3 regions of the Singulisphaera rosea genome follow, and region 1 is predicted to be linked to each of the others. Evidence: riboswitches for the same ligand, from Rfam matches in the RefSeq annotation. Region 1 holds a riboswitch; each other region holds the start of a gene.

The links. A riboswitch is a leader RNA that binds a small molecule or an ion and turns the genes downstream of it on or off. The one in region 1 is predicted to bind cobalamin.
Region 2: it holds a riboswitch for cobalamin, as region 1 does, so the genes downstream of both, ACYOEI_RS31980 (DUF1559 domain-containing protein) here and ACYOEI_RS30440 (DUF1559 domain-containing protein) in region 1, are expected to answer to the same signal.
Region 3: it holds a riboswitch for cobalamin, as region 1 does, so the genes downstream of both, ACYOEI_RS07105 (DUF1559 domain-containing protein) here and ACYOEI_RS30440 (DUF1559 domain-containing protein) in region 1, are expected to answer to the same signal.

Annotation. Positions count from the first base shown of each region.
Region 1 covers NZ_JBTYIP020000024.1:131,146-137,875, reverse strand. The annotation lists gene ACYOEI_RS30460 (carboxypeptidase regulatory-like domain-containing protein) at 1-2,711, opposite strand, end outside; gene ACYOEI_RS30455 (BlaI/MecI/CopY family transcriptional regulator) at 2,708-3,151, opposite strand; gene ACYOEI_RS30450 (class I SAM-dependent methyltransferase) at 3,310-4,002, shown strand; gene ACYOEI_RS30445 (hypothetical protein) at 4,082-4,765, opposite strand; cobalamin riboswitch at 5,107-5,307, shown strand; gene ACYOEI_RS30440 (DUF1559 domain-containing protein) at 5,424-6,410, shown strand; gene ACYOEI_RS30435 (DUF1289 domain-containing protein) at 6,439-6,672, shown strand.
Region 2 covers NZ_JBTYIP020000027.1:84,622-91,351, reverse strand. The annotation lists gene ACYOEI_RS31990 (cellulose binding domain-containing protein) at 1-857, opposite strand, end outside; gene ACYOEI_RS31985 (hypothetical protein) at 1,146-1,430, opposite strand; cobalamin riboswitch at 1,465-1,664, shown strand; gene ACYOEI_RS31980 (DUF1559 domain-containing protein) at 1,786-2,820, shown strand; gene ACYOEI_RS31975 (hypothetical protein) at 2,865-3,044, shown strand; gene ACYOEI_RS31970 (hypothetical protein) at 3,085-3,999, shown strand; gene ACYOEI_RS31965 (sigma-70 family RNA polymerase sigma factor) at 4,131-6,362, shown strand; gene ACYOEI_RS31960 (HD domain-containing phosphohydrolase) at 6,535-6,730, opposite strand, start outside.
Region 3 covers NZ_JBTYIP020000003.1:168,061-174,790, reverse strand. The annotation lists gene ACYOEI_RS07115 (PP2C family protein-serine/threonine phosphatase) at 1-669, opposite strand, end outside; gene ACYOEI_RS07110 (beta strand repeat-containing protein) at 1,580-3,925, shown strand; cobalamin riboswitch at 3,995-4,194, shown strand; gene ACYOEI_RS07105 (DUF1559 domain-containing protein) at 4,308-5,369, shown strand; gene ACYOEI_RS07100 (PepSY-associated TM helix domain-containing protein) at 5,602-6,672, shown strand.

The DNA.
Region 1 (6,730 bases):
GTTTCGGGTCCTTTCGGCCCGCCGTCCCGAAGGGTCGGCAGCTTGATCGTCACCTCGCCTTTGCCCGTCGGGACGAGCGAGGCGTCGAACTCCTGCCCGCTTGCCAGTCGGACCTGGAACGTGACCCCCTGATTGAGCGGGATGGGCTGCCCGTCCGCCTGCATGTCGAGGCGGAAATGTCCCTGGGCGTCGGCGGTTGCCGAGGGCTGGTTCAGCGGCGAGCAATAGGTCTGGTTGCAGACGCCGACGAGCTTCGCCCCCTCGAGCGGCTTGCCCGTCGCGTCGACGATCCGACCGGTCAGGTTGACTCCGGGCGCCATCGCGAATACCGGGAGGGTGAAGGTCGGCTGGCCGTCCGGGATGAGCACGCTCCGGTTCGACTCGGTATTGCCCAGGCTCGTGTATCCCGGGACGCTGCCATTCAGCATGACATAGGCGTTCCCCGGCGGCATCCGGAAGCGATAGACGCCGGAGGGGTCGCTGAGGACCGTTACCGGCGTCGAGCCGCCGTTCATCGGGTTCCTCGCCCCGTAGACGGTGACGGAGGCGCCGGGGATCGGCTTGCCGTCGGTTGAGGTCACCGAGCCGGTGACCTTCACGCCCTCGACCAGCTTGATCCTCGCCGCGGCGGTCGAGCCCGGGGTCAGGCGGACGTCGGTCGCGGCGATGAACGTCCAGGGCCCGTCGGCGGGCACGTCATCGAGGAGGATGTTCGCCCGGCCCGCGCCGAGACCTCGGATCTCGAACCGCCCTTCGGCGTCGGTCGTCGCCTTCCCTCGGAGCGAGACGCTCGCCCCCTCGGCGATCCCTCGGAGCGTCACCGATCGTCCCGAGACCCCGACGCCGGACACGGCCGAGACGACCCGCCCCGACACCCGCGCCTCGTCGTTGAGCACGATGCGGACGGGATCCTCGGCCTTGTCGGCGGCGCGGGGCCCCTCTTTCCGCAACGCGGTTTGTGTCGTCGCCTTCCCCTCCGCCGAGGCCACCAGGGCGACCTGGGCCTGCTCGGGGAGTGCTTCCAAGCGGAAGCTCCCGCTCGCGTCCGACCGGGTAACGAAGGCCCGCTGGATCGGCTTCTCCTTCGTCAGTGCCTGGAGGGCGGGGGCGAAATAGAAGACCGGCGTCCGGCCGGAGGTCCGATACGCCCCCTCGACTCGTACCTCGGCCCCTTCGATCGGCCGGCCTGCGGCGTCGACGACCGTTCCCGAAAGCACCCGGGTGCGGGGGAGGGCCAGCGAGGTCGGGATCGCCCCCGTCGGGTCGAGCAGGTTTCGGCTCATGAAGGAATGCCCCTCCTTGAACGCGATGACCCAGATCCCCGGCTTCGGCTCGCGATCGAACCGGGCGGAGCCATCGACGCCGGTGCTTGAGGAGGTCACGTCGGTGGCCACACCCTCCTGTCCGGGATTCGTCGGGATGAGTCCGGCGACCACGGTCGCCCCTTCGACCGGTCGTCCCTCCGCGTCTTTGACGACCACCGAGAACGACTTGGGGGCAGTCCCCTGCCCTTGGCCGGCATCCTTCGGCTTTGCGGCCGGTTGCGGCGGGGCGTCGGGTTCCAGCGCCCGGCCCTGGGCCCCGCCGATCGCCGACGCCAGAGCGGCGACAGCCACGACCAGGGCGATTGAGCGGAGCTTCGACGGAGGGATGATCGCTCGAGACATGTCGTCCTCCAGAAGTCGTGTGATCCGGGTCAAGACCGTGTTCCGGTCGAAAAAGGACAGGGTTTGGCCGCCGACGCCAAGCCGCCGGAGATCGAGCCGGAGCGGACGGGCGGCGAAGTCGAGGAGCAACTTCGCGAGCTCGGCCGGCGCGACGCCTCGGCCGACGGCCATGTCGTCGCAGGCCAGCTCGGCCTCGCGGTCGAGCCGGGCCAGGAGCCAGGCGAGCCCCGGGTGGAACCAGAACGGGACCCGCGCCAGCTCGGCGGCGAGCTTCGCCAGGTCGTCCCACCTCTCCAAGTGGGCCAGCTCGTGGAGCAGGCAGGCCCGCCTCGTCGCCTCGGGCCAGGCGTCCCAGTCGTCTGGGACCAGGATCGTCGGCGCGAGGCCGCCAAGCAGGACCGGCGACCCGACCGCCTCGTGTGTCGCCATCACGACACCCCTGCGGACGCCGAGCTCCGACCGGTATCGGACCAGGGCCTCACCGGAGACGGGATTCGACGACGACCGCAGCCGGGCCAGGATCCTCCCACCCACGAGGAGACGGACCAGGGACACGAGCATCCCCGCCAACCAGGCTACCCCCAGGACGACCCTGGCCTGGCGCCAGGGTCCCAGGCCTTCGGCGACCTCGGGCTCGGGGATCGCGGACCTTTCAATGCGTGCCGGTACCTCCGAGGTACGCACCCCGGCACGGACAACGACCGGGGTCGGCGGCTGAGAGGCCGGGGTCTCGGCCGGCGCGCTCGTCCTCGGGACGAGCAGTCTTGTATCGAGCACAACCGGCCCCTTTGCGACGGTCGGCAAGGCGGCCGGCAAAGGCGTCGGTGCGGGCCGTCGCCAGGGGATCGACCACCGTGGTGCCAGGGGCAGCACCAGCCCCGCCGCCAGTGCCGACGCGCAGAGCAGGTGTCGGGTCGCCGCCCGGCGCGGGGGCCGGATCCGGAACCACGCCGCGAGGGCGAGGATCACCACCCCCCAGCGAACGGACCAATCGGCCAGGAACCAGAAGAACGGGTCGATCGTGCCATCGACGAACCGGATCATGATTTCCGCCCTCCTCGCTTCGAGGGGCCTTTCGCCTCGGAGGTCCCCGCCTCCGGGGTTTGCTCAAACGTGTCGGCGAGTTTCGCTTCGATCGACTTGAGCATCTCGGGGTCGATTTGCTGGGAGTCGACCAGCCCCAGCACCAGACGCTCGGCCGACCCCTGGAAGAACCGGCCGAGGAAGTCCGACAACAACGTCGAGGTGGCCTCGCGCTCCGTGAGCGTGGGCCGGTAGCGGTGCGCCTGGGCCTCCTTCTCGTGGGCGACCAGGCCCCCCTTCTCCATCCCCTGCAAGAGCCCGAGCACCGTCGTATAAGGCTGCCGGTCCCCGCGAGGCAGGTGCCCCATCAGCTCCCGGACCGTCAACGGCCCGGACGCCCAGAGCACCTTCAGGACCGCAAATTGCCGGTCCGTGATCGCGATCGTCTTCCGACCCGCCATCCTGGTCCTCCATTTGTCCGACGTGTCGATCGATACGCATCATTGCGTAGCCTGCGACACAAGTCAATGGCTGGCGAGAAATCGCGCCGAGGCTTCGATCGGACTTTTGCGAAGGCCTCGTCTTCACCCGCCCGAGACCTGAGCAGTAAAGTGGCGGTATGGACGAGAGCACAACGACGCAGCAGACGCTCGGCACCACGGGCGGCGACTTCCGGCTCCAGGAGTACCGCACGAGGCAAGGAGGCCGCGAGTGGACGATCCTCCACACGGGTGCAGTCCTGACCCGCGAGGACGAGTCGCGGGTCATCGAGCCGCAGGAGAACCGCCTGCCCTACGGCGTCTCCCTCTGGCCGTCTTCGATCGCGCTGGTGCACGAGATCGTCGGACTCGCGGGAGAGTTCGTGGGGAAGCGCGTCCTGGAGCTCGGCTCCGGCACGGGCCTCCCCGGCATCGTCGCGGCGTCGTTCGGCGGTAAGGTGGTTCAGACCGACCGCGACGAGCTGGCGCTCCACCTCTGCCGCCGCAACGGCGAACGGAACGGCGTCGCGGCGGTCGAGCTTCGCCTCGCCGACTGGACCGCCTGGGACGACGCCGGACGCTACGACTGGATCCTCGGCTCGGACATCCTCTACGGCGAGTCGCTCCACCCGCAGCTCCGCCGGATCTTCGAGACCAACCTGGCGGCAGGCGGACGGGTTCTCCTCTCCGACCCCTTCCGCACCATGAGCCTCCGCCTCCTGGAGGCCCTCGAAGCCGACGGCTGGCTCGTCCGCTTCAACAAGTGGGAAGTCGGCCTCGAAACGTCGTCGCGCCCGTTCGGCGTCTTCACGCTCACCCCGCCGAGCGAATGATTGGGCTCCTCAACAAACGAAGACGCCCCGAGGTTCCCCCCGGGGCGACCATCATCAAGATTCGCCGTCTCGATCGGCCTTATCGCCGACCCCCGTTGTGCCCGCCATGCCCGCCGGCGTGTCCGCCGTACCCGCCGCCCGAGTAGCTCACGGGCTGGCCGTAGCCGCCCGACTGCCCCCAGACCGGCCCACGATTCGGGGGAAGCGACCCGCCGTTGTTGGGGTAGCTGTTCCCGCCGGGCCGGGGGTAGTTGCCGCCCGACTGTCCCCAGACGGGGCCGTGGCCGGATTGGGGATACCCACTCGCATTGCCGGACCCGGGATAGCCGGGGCGCCCCCCGCCAGGATAGCCGCTCGAGCCGGGATAGCCGCCGGGACGACCCCCGCCAGGGTAGCTGCTCGAGCCGGGGTAACCGCCACCAGGGTAGCCGCTCGAGCCGGGGTAACCGCCACCAGGATAGCCATTGCCACCGCTCGGGTAGCCGCCCGAGCCGGGGTAGCCGGGACGACCGCCGCCGGGGTAGCAATTCCCACCGCTGGGATACCCGCAGTTGGTCGGCGGATAGCTCGGCGGGCAGTAGCCGCCGTCGCTGGGAGGAGGCGGGTAGTCGCAGGGGGCCGACTCCGGACGGCACTGCGGATACCCCCACTGCGACGCGTTCGAGGACGAGCCACCGTAGGTGCGTTCCCCTGCATCCGCCGCGGAGGTCATCGCCGCCACCGCCGTGCCCGCCACCACCAGCTTCAGCAAAACGGTCTTCATCGTCGGGTCCCCCATCGTTTCGTTCGTCGTGTTCCTCGCGGGGCCGTCTCACGACCCCCTTCGACAGGGTTATCAGGGACTCCACACCGACCGGACATGATCCCAAAAAAATCTTCCAGATCGACATTTTGAAGGGCGTGGATTCCGGGGCAATTGGCCGTCGACGCGGAGGGCCCAGGGCAAAGATCCCGGCGAGAATGGACTCGAGCGACAAGGCGGAGAGGGGGACCGTCGGCTTGGCCCTTCATGCGGGCCTGCCTCATTTATTGCTTTGTGACGCATTCATATCGACTAACGAATTCATGGCGGCGGTCCTTGACAGCGAAACCGGGGTGTCGCTGTAATACAGACGCTCGACGGGTGCCGCCGGCCTTTTGCCAAGGGCCGGGGGAGAATAGGGAAGACGGTGCAAATCCGTCGCGGGGCCGCCGCTGTGATCGGCCAGGATTCCGGATCCTCTGCCACTGCCGCGAGGCGGGAAGGCTATCCGGACGCCGCCACGAGCCGAGAGCCAGAAGACCTGCCCGTCGAGATCGGTTCCGACGCTTCGGACCCGGAGCTTCCGGGCGGCCCGCACGCAGGACGTCTGCGATGGGCCGCGAGCCGGGACACCGAAGCCGGATTTCACGCCCGACCCGGCGGAAAGGCTGCGTCTCTCGTGCGCCCTCGTCCCCTGGCCACGCCCCATCGTGGCTTCACGCTCATCGAATTGCTGGTGGTGATCGCCATCATCGCCGTGCTGATCGCCCTGCTCCTGCCCGCCGTGCAGGCCGCTCGCGAGGCCGCCCGGCGCGCCCAGTGCTCGAACAACCTCAAGCAGATCGGCATCGCCTTCCAGTCGTACCAGGGCACCTACAACGTCTTCCCCGCCGGCGGCTACGGCCTGAGCATGGCCAGCGTCACGGTCGCCAACCTCCCCGCGGCCCGGGCCAGGCGCATGGCCAGTTGGGGGACGGCCATCCTCCCATTTGCCGAACAATCACCGCTCTACAACAGCATTAATCAGAGCCTGTGGTACATCGAGCCCCAAAACACCACGGCCGGGGCCACCTCGCTGTCCCTCTTCCTCTGCCCCACCAGTCAATACTCGTCGCTCACGAGGCCCAACGGCGATGCCCCGTCATCGCCGTTGCAGTTCGGGCGCAACGACTACTCGGGCAACTACGGCGAGCGCGCCCTGCGATGCTTCCCCGGCACAAATTGCCAGAACAACTACGCCAACCAGGGGGATACCTCGGGGACGCCTCGCGGGGTCTTGCTGACCTCGTCCCTCCCCAATAGCTCGGTCCTCAGCATGACCGACGGCACGACCTACACCATCCTCGTCGGCGAGGCCCACGAGGCCTCGTTCGGCTACTGGATCGGCCACAAGAACTTCCTCGACCAGAGCGCCCCCATCAGCGCCCGGAACGGCACCGTGCCGGGGACGATCTGGGCGTCGTGCCAGGTGACCAGCACCTCGCCGTTACTCGGCAAGATCGGGTGCGAGTTCGGCCAGGAGTTCGCCAGCTACCACGTCGGCGGGGCCTATTTCGCCTTCGGCGACGGATCGGCCCGGTTCCTGAAAGACAACCTCGATCCGAAGGTCCTGGCCGCGGTCCTCTCCCAACGCGGCGGCGAGATCATCAGCGCCGACCAACTCTGATCCCCGCCCTCGCGAAGGTGCGCCGACGATGCCCGAATTCGTGGCCAGCCCCTGCGTGGGGATCTGCCGGATGGACAGCACCTCCGGCCTGTGCATCGGCTGTGCGCGGACGATCGCCGAGATCATCACTTGGCGCGACGCATCCCCGGACACCAAACGGCGCATCTGGGCCGAGCTCTCCTCGCGCCGCCGAATCGTGGCGAATGAAAGCCAGACGGAACACCAGGAAGTCCCGAAGGCCCACGATTCCGTCGAGCCTTGAGAATCGAGGGAGGGGTGCTCATCTTCAACCCCCGAGAATGCAATAACCAAAAAATCCA
Region 2 (6,730 bases), on a different contig from region 1:
GAGATCTGGCCGGCGAAGTCGAACCCGAGCGTCCAGTTCGTCCAGGCCTTCGTGCCGCTGTTCTTGATCGTGACAAGTCCGTTGAAGCCGCTCCCCCAGTCGCTGGTCACGAGGAAGCTCGCGTCGCCGCTGGTCGAGGGTGGGGCGGTGTCCTGGATCGTGCCGGTCCCCTTTGCGGTCCCGAGGGTCGCGCCGGCGGGGCTCGAGAGGACGACGGCGAACGTCTCGTTCGCCTCGACGACCTTATCCGCGAGGACCGACACGGAGACGGTCTTGCTCGTCTCGCCGGGGGCGAAGGTGAGCGTGCCGCTGGTCGCCTGGTAGTCGGAGCCGGCCTTGGCGGTGCCGTCGGCCGTCGCGTAATGGACCGTCACCGAACTCGTCGAGGGGGCCGACAGGCTGACCTTGAACGCGAAAGGCGTGCTGCCGCTGCTCGGCTCGGCGGCCGTGACGTTGCCGATGGAGAGTGTCGGAAGCGTGGTCGTCCCGCCCCCGCCCCCTCCGCCGCCCATCGATGCGCCGTTCAGGAGGTAGTTGGTGGGGGCGGCGGTGGTGTGCCCGGGACTCCCGTTGAAACCGAAGGAGACGCTACCGTTCGCGGGGATCGTGTTGTTCCAGTCCGCCCCTTGGATCACGTAGTGGTTGCCCACGTGGCTGACGATCGAGGCGTTCCAGATCGAGTCGATCGACGCCGAGTAGTCGAACTGCAACACCCAGTTATTGACGCTCGTCGCCTGCGAATTCGCCAGGTTGATCGACGCCTGGAAGCCCGTGCCCCAATCCTGCGCCACGCTGAAGCTCGCGGTCGTCCCCGCCGGGACCCGACGAACCTCGAGCGCCTCGCTCGCGGGCCTCATTCGACGGCGGTCCTGCCGAGGCTCGACCCTGCCGGAAAAGTCGGAGATGTTCATCGTCGGGACTCTCGAGGTGAAAGTGACGGGTGGTAGTCGGGGGCGATTCCCCATCTTCGCCGGAGAGGCGAACCGGCACAGGCCGGCTCACCCCTCCTCATCCGGACGCGTCATAATGAACTAAAATTTACATGTAAAAACTAAAATGATTTGAAATCAAAGAAATGAAGACGTCTTTCTCTCTGCCGGCGCGTCGAAAGGCCGTTGCGGCCGTTCCCACGCCCAAGCGATCAATCATTGGTAGTCATAGGCCAAAAATCGACGGTTGGCGATGATGTGTATTATTTGCGACGCCGCCCGGTGATTGGATGCATCATTGTGTGGATTTTGTGCTTGGTTTGGCTCGTTCGGCGGTAAATTTGAGGTGATCTGCCGCACGACAGGCTGAGAGACGTCATTGGCCTTGACGATTCCCGCGATCACTCCGAACGGTCCACCACGACTCCAAGGCGCATTTCCAATCGTCCGTCGCGTCGGCGTGACGAATCCGTGGACCAGGGTTAAGCGCGTCTCACTCATCAAACCCCTTGACCCGGCGGAGAGGGGTGGGGTCTAATGCCCGTCCTCGACAGGTGCCTCCGACCCGGATGCGGGGTGGGGGATAATAGGGAAGACGGTGAGAATCCGTCGCGGGGCCGCCGCTGTGATCGGCTAGGCTTCCGGACATTTGTGCCACTGCCGCAAGGTGGGAAGGCCGTCCGGATGCCGTTCGATGCCGAGAGCCAGAAGACCTGCCCGTCGAGTTGCTGTTTGGATGCTTCGGCCACGAGCATCCGGGCGGGCCGTTCGCAGACCGTCTGCCAATGGGCCATGCGCCGGAGGGGCCGAAGCGGAAGCTCCCTCCACGCCCGACCCGGCAGGAAGGTCTGCGCTCATGTCTGCACGTCTCCGCTCAAGCCGCCGTCCTGGTTTTACCCTGATCGAACTGCTGGTGGTGATCGCGATCATCGCCGTGCTGATCGCGCTGTTGCTCCCGGCCGTCCAGGCCGCGCGTGAGGCCGCCCGACGGGCGCAATGCACGAACAACCTGAAGCAGATGGGCCTGGCGATCTCGAACTACGAGTCGGCCACGGGCACGCTCCCACCCGGCTCGTTCTGGGCCGCCTCGGGCACCGGGCCGGGGAAGACGGCCGATGGGTTCAGCCTGTTCGTGATGATCCTGCCGTTCCTCGAGCAGCAGCCCGCCTACAACCTCGTCAATTTCAATCTCTCGTATAAGAATCCGGCGAATTTGACGATCGCGGGGGTCGGGATCTCCGCCTTCGCCTGCCCGAGCGACCCCTCCGCGTCCCGGAAGCAGCCCCTCTCCGCGACCATCTACCAGGCGCCGCCGGCCGGGACGACCTGGATGCAGGCCTTCACCAGCTACGCCGGCTGCACGGGGACCTGGGACGTCCGGCCGAAGCTGACGGCCGCCAACTTCGCGCAGCAGGTCGGCAACATGAACGGCACCATTTATATGTACGGCGCGACGCGGATCGGCGACATCACCGACGGGACCAGCAGCACGATCTCGATCGGCGAACGCGGCCACTCGCTGCTCACGCCCGCCGACCAGGTCGTCAACCAGTTCTGGAACTCCGGCTACTGGTACGACTCCATGTTCGAGACCTATTACCCCATCAACGCTCATAAGAAGCCGGTGGGCATCCTCGGCGCGCGCTACGTCGCGAACGCCTCCAGTCTGCACCCGGGCGGGGCGAACTTCGCGTTCGTGGACGGCTCGGTGCGGTTCCTCAAGGACACGATCGACTCCTGGTCGATCAACCCGGCGACGATCTCGGCGGCCGGGGTGTCGTACGACGCGACGGCCAACGTCTACTCGGCGGCGAGCGGGTCGCGATTCGGGGTGTATCAGGCCCTCTCGACGAGGGCGGGCGGCGAGGTCATTAGCGCGGACGCGTATTGAGCCTGATCATCCCTCCCCAACGCCCCTCGGAGCTGTCCCCTGCCATGGCGTCTTCACCCCTACGCCGAGCGCTCGCCTTCGTCTTCCTCGTCGTCCCGTTCGCGGCCGCCGGCTGCGGACAGGACGACTCAGGGACCATCGACCTGAAGAAAAGGGCCGATCCCGCCGTCTCGTCCCCCGAAAAGCCCCGGGAATTCCGCAAGGGCGACCTCGAGGAACGCTGACGTCCCACTCGCGACCACCAACGATCACAGGACGGCCGAGATGACGACCGAATCCTCGCCGGCGAGGGCTCCGCGCCCTCGCTCCCGCGTCCGGTACAACGCGGCGATGAAAATCCTTCGGCGTGCGCACATGTACGCAGGATTGTCCCTGACGCCGTTCGTGCTCCTCTACGGGGCGACGGCGTTCCTGTTCAACCACCCCGACTGGTTCTCCGACCGGTCGGTCCAACTCATCACCGAGGGGGATGCGGCCGGCACCCCGCTCGGGTCGTTCCCCTCGGCCGAGGCTATGGCGTCTCGAGTGGTCGAGGCGCTCAATGCCAAGGGCTCGTCCCGGGTCCGGCTGTCCTCGGCCCAGACGCCGGCGTATTCGCGCGACCTGGCCCTCACCGCCCGGACGGCCCGCGACGAACAGGTCGTGTTCGTCGAGTTGGAGGGTCGGGTCGGCACGGTCCGCTCGGCCCCGATCTCGAAGGATGAGGAGCCCGGCTGGTCGCGGGACGTGGTCGACCTCGGGCAGGCGCCCGCGGCGACGGCCAGGGATGCGGTCGCCTCGATCCTAGCGAAGTGGGGCCGGTCATCTCAGGATGTGAAGGTCCGCACGGCCCCCGAGCTGATTTTTGCGGCCGAGGACGATCACGGCGCCTGGCGCGTGGCGTACCACCTCCAGACCCAGGCCCTGGCCGTCCGGCCTTTGGGGTCGGACCTCTCGACGCGAAGGTTCCTGACCGGCCTGCACCTGGCCTGCCGGTATCCCTCGCGGCTCGACGTCCGTTGGGTCTGGGCGTTGATTGTCGATGCGATGGCGGTCGGCATGGTTTTCTGGGGTGTTTCGGGGATGCTGATGTGGTGGCAGATGAAGTCGTTGCGTCGGCTCGGGGCGCTCGTCGTGGTGATCAGCCTGATCGCCACGGTCATGGTCGCGGTCGGGATGCACGACGTCCTCGCCCGGTAGGCCGATCGTCGCACGCCCCTCGGTTCGCGGAAGCCCTTCTCACGGAGCGATTTCCGTGAATGATGGAATAGTGGTCCCCGATTCGCGCATAAGAGGGAGCGACACGGGCGATCCACGCGAGGGCCGAGGTCATGACGATGGTGCGTCGGGGTAGGGTCGAGGATGACCTGTCGATCCTCTTCGGGGTCGGGGCGGTGGGGGGCGAGTCTGACGCGGAGCTCCTCGACCGATTCGTCTCGGGCCGACGCAGGCGGCGGAGTCGGGAGGCGTCCACCTCCGACTCCTCTGCCGAGCTGGCCTTCTCGGGGCTGGTGACTCGGTACGGGCCGATGGTCCGGGGGGTCTGCCGTCGGATCGTGGGCGACCTGCACACGGCCGACGACGCCTTCCAGGCGACGTTCCTGATCCTGGCGCTCAAGGCGGGATCGGTGCGGTTCGACGGCTCGCTCGGCCCCTGGCTGCACGGGGTCGGGGTGAAGGTCGCGAGGCGCGCGAGGGCCGTCGCGGCGGCCGATCGAGGGCGGGCGCGGGGGCTTGGGGAGGTCGATCCGGCCGACCCAACTCCGGCGGTCGACCGGCTCGAGGGGGCCGAGCTCGGGGCGGCGATTGACGAGGAGATCGCGCGGCTGCCGGCCCGGCAACGCGCGGTGGTGGTGCTCTGCGACCTCGAAGGCCTGACCCAGGAGCAGGCGGCGCGTCGGCTCCGATGCCCCCTGGGGACGGTCCAGAGCCGCCTGCATCGCGGTCGGTCGCGGCTCCGCGACCGGCTCACTCGCCTCGGCCTGGTCCCTTCGATCGGCTTGCCCCTCACGGTTCTCACTCCGAAAGACGTCTCGGCTGAGGTTGTGGGACGCACGGTCCGGGTCGCGCTTCATTTCCTGGGGAGCCGGTCGACGGCGGCGAAGGCGAGTGCCTTCGCATCCTCGGCCGCGTTGACGGAAGGGGTGCTGAGGACCATGATCCTGGCCAAACTCAAACTCGCGGGGGTCGCGTTGCTGGCCCTCGCCGGCGCGGTTGCGGTGGGTGCCCAACTGGTTCAGAACGATCCGGCCGATCCGCCCGAGGCCGCGGACGTGGCCACGGAGCCGCCTCATCCTGCCGAAGACGAGGCCGATTGGAAGCGGCGGAGCGTCAACCTCAAGCGTATCGGCCTCGCGCTGCACAATTACCACGACGCGAACGGTCATTTCCCCCCGTCGGCGATCGTCGATAAGAACGGCCGTCCCCTCCTGAGCTGGCGCGTCGCCATCCTCCCGTTCCTCGAGCTCGAGGGCGAGGGTGTGAAGGGGTCGGAAGGCCTCTACAAGCAATTCCGGCTCGACGAGCCCTGGGATAGCCCGCACAACAAGGCCCTACTGCCGAAGATGCCCGCGCCTTACCGATGGCCTTCGATGAAGGTGGGGTCCGACGTCAGGGAGATCGCGGCGGTCCGACGCGCCTTCGGCCAGGACGTCGACGCGATGCGACGCACGGAGGACGAGCGGAGCCGCGCCATCGAAAGGTACCATCGCCAAACGGGTAAGATGGCGTCGGCGGAATATGAAAAGAAGAAGAGGGAACTCCGCGAGTTGACCGATGCGAATGCCACGTTCTACCGGGCCCTCGTCGGCAAAGGAGCTGCGTTCGAGGACGAGCGGGGGGTCCGCTTCCAGGAGCTGACCGACGGCGTCGCGAAGACCATGATGGTCGCGGAAGCCGAGACCCCGGTCCCCTGGACCAAGCCCGAGGAACTGTCGTGTTCCCCCGACTCGGCGCCCCCCCGACTTGGCGCCCCGCTGCATGACGGCTTCGCCGTCCTGTTCGCCGACGGCCGCGTCCAGTACGTCGACAAGCGGATTGATGTCGACTCGCTCCGGGCGATGATCACGCGAAACGGAGGGGAAACCGTCGACGCCCATGAACATCTCCACAATCAACCCCCGTCCGACTCCCGTCGGACAGTCCACGCCTTCGAGGCCAGGACTTTGGAAGAGGCGCTCGGGCTCCTGAGGGGGCGGCTCTCGAAGGAGGGGCAGGCCGAATATGCCCCGTTGCTCACGGAGGAGAGGGTCCGCAAGGCCGTCCTCGTCGCAACCCAGCGGTTGGGGGATCGGCTGCGGAAGCAGGGTGAAGCCGACCCTGCGACGTGGGTCCTCTTCCAGCAGTCGGTCGAACCCGTCTTTCTGGCGGTCGGTGGTCGCGGGACCTGGTCGCGAGGCTGCTCGTTCCGGACGTCGTCACCGCTTCCACAGTCGGGAGGCAATGACCCAGGGGGGTGCGTCGTCCGCTTGACGTTCGAGGTGCCGGGGTCGGACGTCGCAGCGTTCGAGCTCCCCATCCTCGACGTCTCTTACGGCGCCGATCGTCTCCCGCCACCCAGGTGAGCGGATGTCGTCGGGGGACCTCATCCTGGCACGCGACCCCCTCCAGTGGCCTGGGCCTCTTCCCGTCCCCGCATCGGTGACGCGGGGGAGACCATTGTTGTTGTCTCCCTTGGGGAGGGATGGGGACGGCGAGGCCAGGGCGGCCGGTTGGATAGAGACCCGATGGCAAAGGTCAGTTAGATTCGACCGCGGTCGCCAGGTCGGAGTCGGTGCCCTCCTCCTCGCCGATCAGGTCGAGGAAGGTGGGGACGATGGAGGGGTCGAGGTGGGTGCCGGCCAGCGATTGGATGTATTCTCGGACCCGAGACTCGCTCCAGCTCGCCCGGTAGGGGCGGTTCGACCGGAGGGCGTCCCAGATGTCGACCACG
Region 3 (6,730 bases), on a different contig from region 1:
GTCGGAGAGGTCGAGCCCTCGAGCGAGGTTGAGCAACCCTTCTTCACCGAGCATGGCACCGGACGGGGTCGTCGCCTCGATCAGGGCGTCGGTGTAAAAGAAGACAGCGTCGCCCTGGCCGAGCGTGACCGAGAACTGGTGATAGTTCGTCTCATCGTCGAATCCGAGCGGGAGATTCCCGGCCTCGCCGACGTTCCGATCCATCAGGCCCCACGTCCCTGCCTTCGCGTGATACCAGAGCGGTCGAGGGTGGCCGGCGTTGCAGACAGTGAGCGTCTTCTTGTTCGCCAGGTAGGTGGCGATCACCGCCGTGGCGAAGCGCTGCCATTGGGCGAACTCGGTGAACTGTTGGTTGAGCGAGCGGACCAGCCTCGTCTGGCTCTTCGTGTTGATGTTCTTCCGCATGAGGTCGCGGAGCGTCGCCGAGAAGTCGGCGACTTGTGACCCGTGCCCCGACACATCCGCGACGATCAGTCGACTCGTCATCCCCCCGCCGCAGACCGACAAATAGTGAATGTCGCCCCCCCGCGCGGCCCCTTCATACGGCAGGCTGTATACCCAGGCCTCGAGCCCGGGCATGCTCAGCGCCTCCTGGACGGCATGGCTCCCGCCCCGGATCTCCATGCAATGCATCGCCGCCCCCTCGCGTGGGCTCGCTTTCGATGTCATCGGGTCCCCTCGACAAGGGTCTTCGATCGTGGCGGTTCCCGCCGGAGCCGACCTCGGTCGGTGACATCTCGGCGTTCGACGTCCAACCCGCCAGCGTAGCCGGCGCAGACGACTCTGGAAAGAGTCCTCATCGCCTCGTGACCGTCACCCCGAAGGCCGTAGATGAACATCGTCGCCGGCTGGCTCTCAGGCACTGAGACGAGCACCTTCAGTCGGAGGATGTGGTCCGCCGCTCGTCAGAGCACTTGCACGACACCCATGTCGAAATGTCCTCGTAAAGCAACATCCAACCGGCCAAAACGCGACGTATCCTAAGCAGTAGCCCGTCTCCTGCCAACGGTTCAACACGACGGCCGACGCCGACCGCCCTCATCCTGTATACGGGTTCTGATGCTTTATGGCGACATGCCACGCGATCGTGACTTGCCTAGATCTCCTCGATTCTCGGAATTCCCTCGGACGGATGGCGAGAAGAATCGGGTCGAGAGTATGAATTGGGTTGAATTCGTAGGCGGCGGGGATTGGGTTGAGCGGGGGGGTGCCAGGTTTTGATTCTGTGATCAAAAATGAATCGGCGAATGCGTGGAATGGAAAAAAGGGATGAATGTCGCGAAGAATCTTCGCCAAGACTTGGGAATGCATTCTATTGTCGAAATAGATTGAAAAAACGTGATGTTGTTACGATAAGCCTGCGAGAAGGACGGTCGGGGACGTTGTAGGAACACCGACCAACGTAACAAGACGGAGCGGCGGCCCGAAGTCCGCGCCCCCTCCGAGTCGTGCAACGACGGAGAATGCACCCTCGATGCTGGGAATCCGAGCTCTGCGCCCGCGAAGAACTCCCCGAAGATCGACCCGCCAGGCCTGGACGTTTTCGGGCGGGCTCGAATCACTGGAATCTCGGGTCGTCATGTCGGTGGCGATCCAGTACGACTACACCTATGACAACTCCGGCTTCTTCGCGAACAATCCCGCGGCGAAGACGGTCCTGGAGCAGGCCGCGGCGATCATCGGGGGTGGCCTGCACGACAGTCTCACGGCGATCACGCCCAATGCGGCCGGGGGCAACAACTGGTCGATCACTTTCGCCAACCCGAGCAGCCCGAGGTCGGGCTCGTTGGTCACGGTGAAAAATCCGACCGTGGCTGCCAACACGCTGCTCGTCTACGTGGGGGGCTTCGCCTCGCCGACCAGTGGCTATTCGTATTACACCGGCGCGGGGGAGTCTTATAGCGGCTCGAAGGATTTCATCCAGAACATCAATTCGCGAGGCCAGGCGGGGGCCCTGGGGGCGAAGCCGACGGACACCTCCCCTTGGGGCGGCATGCTCACCTTCAGCGCGAATTCGAACTGGAGCTTCGCGGGTACCGGCGGGACGCCCGGGGCCGGCCGGTACGATTTCCTCTCGGTCGCCGAACAAATGCTCGTGAGCACGCTCGGTTTCGGTACGTCGCTCCCATGGACGGCCAACGTCGACTTGATGAACCGCACCTTCACCGGAACCCATGCCTCGGTGAGCAACGGGGGGCCCGTCCCCTTGGCGACCGACAGCAACGGCATGTGGTCGACGAAGCTCTCCTCGAACGGCAAGGAGCCGTTGATGGACGGGCTGCTCGCCCCGGGCCAGCGTCGCGGGATGACCTCGCTCGACTGGGCCGGTCTGGCCGACGTCGGTTGGGTGACCGACGCGCTCTCGTTCACGACCCAACCCCCAACGAAGGTAACAACCGGAACCCGATTCGGCGTGGCCGTCACGGTCGTCGATCCCAACGGGTACAAGGATGCGTCGTTCAACGGTCCCGTCACCCTGAGGATGGGAGCAAACCCGGGCGGCGCGACGCTCGGCGGCACCCTCACCGTAAATGCCGTGGGCGGGGTGGCGACCTTCACTGGTCTGACCCTCGACAAGTCCGGCACCGGTGAGACCCTCCTGGCCACGAGCTCGCTCCTCCCCGCCTTCGCGACGACGACCCCGTTCTCCTCGTCCGCGTCATCGGCGGCGCAGCTGGCGATCACGACGTCGCCACCGAGCCGCGTGACGATCGGCGCCCCGTTCTCGATGGCTGTTACGATAAGGGACGGTAATGGGAATCCGGACAATAGCTACACCGGGCCCGTCACTCTGAGCCTCGCGACCAACCCCGGAGCTGGCGTTCTCGGTGGGACCTTGACGGCCCAGGCCGTCCGGGGGGTGGCGACATTCTCGGGCTTGACCCTAAGTGCGACAGGGGCGGGCTACCAGATCAAGGCGACCGCAACCGGCGTGTCGGCGGCGACATCCTCGGCAATCACGGTCACTCCGTCGGCGGTGACGGTCAAACCCGCGGCAACGCAGTTGGCGATCACCGCGCAGCCGCCGAGCAGCGTGAAGACGGCGGGCAGCTTTGGTCTGACGGTGACGGCGAAGGACGCGAGCGGGAATGTGGATCCCAACTACTCCGGATCGATCACGTTGAGCCTCGCGGCCAACCCCGGCGGTGCGGTCCTCGGAGGTACACCGACGGTCCAGGCGGTCCGAGGCGTGGCGACGTTTACGGGCCTGAAGTTGAACACCTCTGCGTCCGGTTACCAGATCAAGGCGACCGCAACGGGCCTTTCCGCGGCGACGACCACAGCCATCACGGTGACGCCCGCTGCGACGCGATTGGTGGTCTCGACGCTCCCGCCGAGCAGTGCGAAGACGGCGGCCGGCTTTGGTTTGAAGGTCACGGCGAAGGATGCGCAAGGCAACGTGGACCCGAATTACTCCGGCCCGGTGACGCTGAGCCTCGCGGCGAACCCTTCCGGCGGGGTGCTCGGTGGGACGCTGACGGTCCGGTCCGTGGGCGGTGTGGCGACGTTCTCGGGACTGACGTTGAACGCGGCCGGGGCCGGCTACCAACTCCTGGCTACGGCGGCGGGCTTGCAGTCCGCGACGACGACGTCCATGACCGTGATTCCCGCCGCGACACAGTTGACCATCTCAACTCAACCACCGAGCAACGTGAAGACGCTGAGCGGATTCTCGCTGACGGTCACCGCGAAGGACGCGAGCGGCAACATCGATCCGAACTACACCGGTACCATCACGCTCACCTTGGCCGCAAACCCCAGCAACGGCATGCTGGGTGGGACCTTGACCGTCAAGGCCGTCCGCGGTGTGGCGACCTTTACCAACCTCTACCTGACCAGGTCGGGAGTCGGTTATCTGATCAAGGCCACAGCCGCGGGGCTGACCCCGGCCACGACGTCGACGATCACGGCCAAGACGGCGTGAGGAGGCTCGGGGGCTCGGGGCCTCGCGATTGGGACCGCCGCTCCTTGACTGGGGCCGATGAGGTTGGTTCTAATCCCATGCTCGACGGGTGCTCCCCATCTCGAGAGGGGTCGGGAGATAATAGGGAAGACGGTGAGAATCCGTCGCGGGGCCGCCGCTGTGATCGGCTAGGCCCCCGGACATTCGTGCCACTGCCGCGAGGTGGGAAGGCGGTCCGGGAGCCGTTGGATGCCGAGAGCCAGAAGACCTGCCCGTCGAGTCGCTGTTCCGATGCTTCGGCCACGAGCATCCGGACGGGCCGCTGGCAGACGTTCTGCAACGGGCCGTGCGCTCGAGGGCCGAAGCTGGTCCCTTGCCCGTCCCGGCAGAAAGATCTCACCCCATGCCTTCCCTCCCGTCCGTCCGCCGTCAGGGTTTCACCCTGATCGAGCTCTTGGTGGTGATCGCGATCATCGCCGTCCTCATCGCGTTGCTCTTGCCCGCCGTCCAGGCCGCCCGCGAGGCCGCGCGTCGCGCCCAGTGCTCGAACAACCTCAAGCAGATCGCCATCGGGGCGATGAATTACGAGTCCTCGACGGGCGTCCTGCCGTCCAGCAGCTTCCCTTATCCCGCCGACCCCACCAGCACGAAGCCTTACCCGGACCACAGCGCGTTCGAGCGGATCCTCGGCTTCATGGAGCAGGTCCCCGCCTACAACGCCATCAACTTCTCTCGGACGATCTACGACAACGAGAACCTCACGATCGAGGGCCTCGGGATCGCCACGTTGTGGTGCCCGAGCGACTCGACCGTGTCGAAGACCGCTCCCCTGGTCCGGGTCGCCGCGGCGGCCGGCGGGATCAGCCTCCCGTTCTGGAATCCCGACCCGTTGCCGGCCGGCGTCTGGGCCCAGGCCCACGCGAGCTACCGGGGCGTCTCCGGCCTCTGGATCAACCCGCCGAAGAACATGACCCCCGCCGAGCTCCAGCGTGCCAAGGCGACCCACAACGGCATCGTGTTCATGGACAGCAACGTCCGGCTGGCCGACGTCACCGACGGCACGAGCTCCACGATGATCTTCGACGAGCGGGCCCAGGCCTACTACGTCAACGACGCCGCCACCACCCCGACGAGGGCGTTGTACTATCAGTCGATCTACGGGGCCTGGACCTACGGCTATTACTCGGCGCAGGGGATCTACAACGCGGCCCCGAACCGGTTCCGGAGCCCGTATTACCCCTCGAGCTTCCATCCCGGTGGCATCAACGTGGCCTTCTGCGACGGGTCGGTCCATTTCCTCAAAGATTCTATCGACGCCTTCCCCGTCGTGAACGACTACGCAGTGGCGGGCCCGCTCCTGAACGGGCCGAGCGGCTACAGCCTGGCCCCCAACGCGAGGATGGCGGTCTACCAGGCACTCGCCACCCGTGCCGGCGGCGAAGTGATCAGCGCCGACGCCTATTGATCCGCGAAGGTCTCGCTTTGAAGGACACCGGGCCGATGTTGCCATCGCATCCGAATCCGAGGCGCCCCAGCCGGCGCCCGTGGGGAACGATCGTCGCCACCCTGACTGCGGCCCTGGCCGTTGGGTGCGGGCCGCCCGACCCCGGGCCTCGTCCCACGCCCCCCGGCCAATCCCCGCCGGGGGCGCCGGACGCGTCGGGGCTTCCCAGCCCTCCGGGAAAGGCCTCCGAACGATGAGGTCCTACCGGGTCGTCCGCAAGGTCCACTCCGTTTTGGGCCTTGGTTGCGGCCTCGTCCTGGCCGCGACGGCGCTCAGCGGCGGGATCCTGGCGTTCCGCTCCCAAATCGATCGAGGACTCAACCCGTCCCTCTGGCGGGTCGAGCCCCTGCACGCCCGGGCGTCGCTCGATGCGGTTCGCCGCGCCGTGGAGTTGGAGTCCGCAGGTGGGCCGGCATTGCGCATGCTCCTCTTCCCCGACCGCGAAGGGGTGGCTCTCATGGCGTTCCTCGGCGGGCGAGACCCTTCGGATCGCTGGGAGGTCTTCGTCGACCCTCATTCGGCGAAGATCCAGGGCCGACGGCGATTCGGCACCGGCTTGATCGACCGGATCAAGGCGTTCCACGTCGAGCTCCTCCTCGGCAAGCAAGGCCGCCTGGTCGTTGGAGCGATCGGGCTGCTTTCCCTGACCCTCGGAGCGAGTGGCACCTGGCTCTGGTGGTGGACGAGACCCCGAAGTGTCGACGGGCCCAGGAGACGAGTTTGGACAGCCCTCGATGTCCACCGGCAGGTCGGCATCCTTGGATTGGTCCCGACGACCGTCCTGGCCGTCACCGGCGCATCCCTGATCTTCCGGCCCTATCTCGCGCCGATCGTTGAACGGATCACCGGCCCGATGCCCTTGGACCTCTCCGCCCGGTCCTCTGGGGATCGGACGCAGGCCCCGCCGTCGCTCGACCGGATCTGCGAGCTGGCCGCAAGAGCCTATCCCGACGCCCGGATCACGAGGCTCTATCTCCCCGAAGGACCGGAAGGTTCGTTCGCCGTCCGCCTGCGGCTCCCCGAAGAGGGGAACCCGCACGGCAATACGGCCATCCTCCTCGACCGCTACGACGGCAAGGTCCTCCGCAAGCTGACCTCTCGGTCCGCGAACTCGCTCCAGCAGATCCTCTGGTACGCGCCCTATCCGTGGCACACCGGCGACGCCCTGGGCCTTTCCGGTCGGTGGCTAGCCGCCGCCTCGGGAGCGATCCCCGCCATCTTGCTGGTTTCGGGGGTGCTCTGGTGGCGCCGTCGCATACCCTAAGTTGATATTGTTGTTTGTTGTTATCGTTTTTGAAAATAGGCGAAGGCGAAGTGGAACG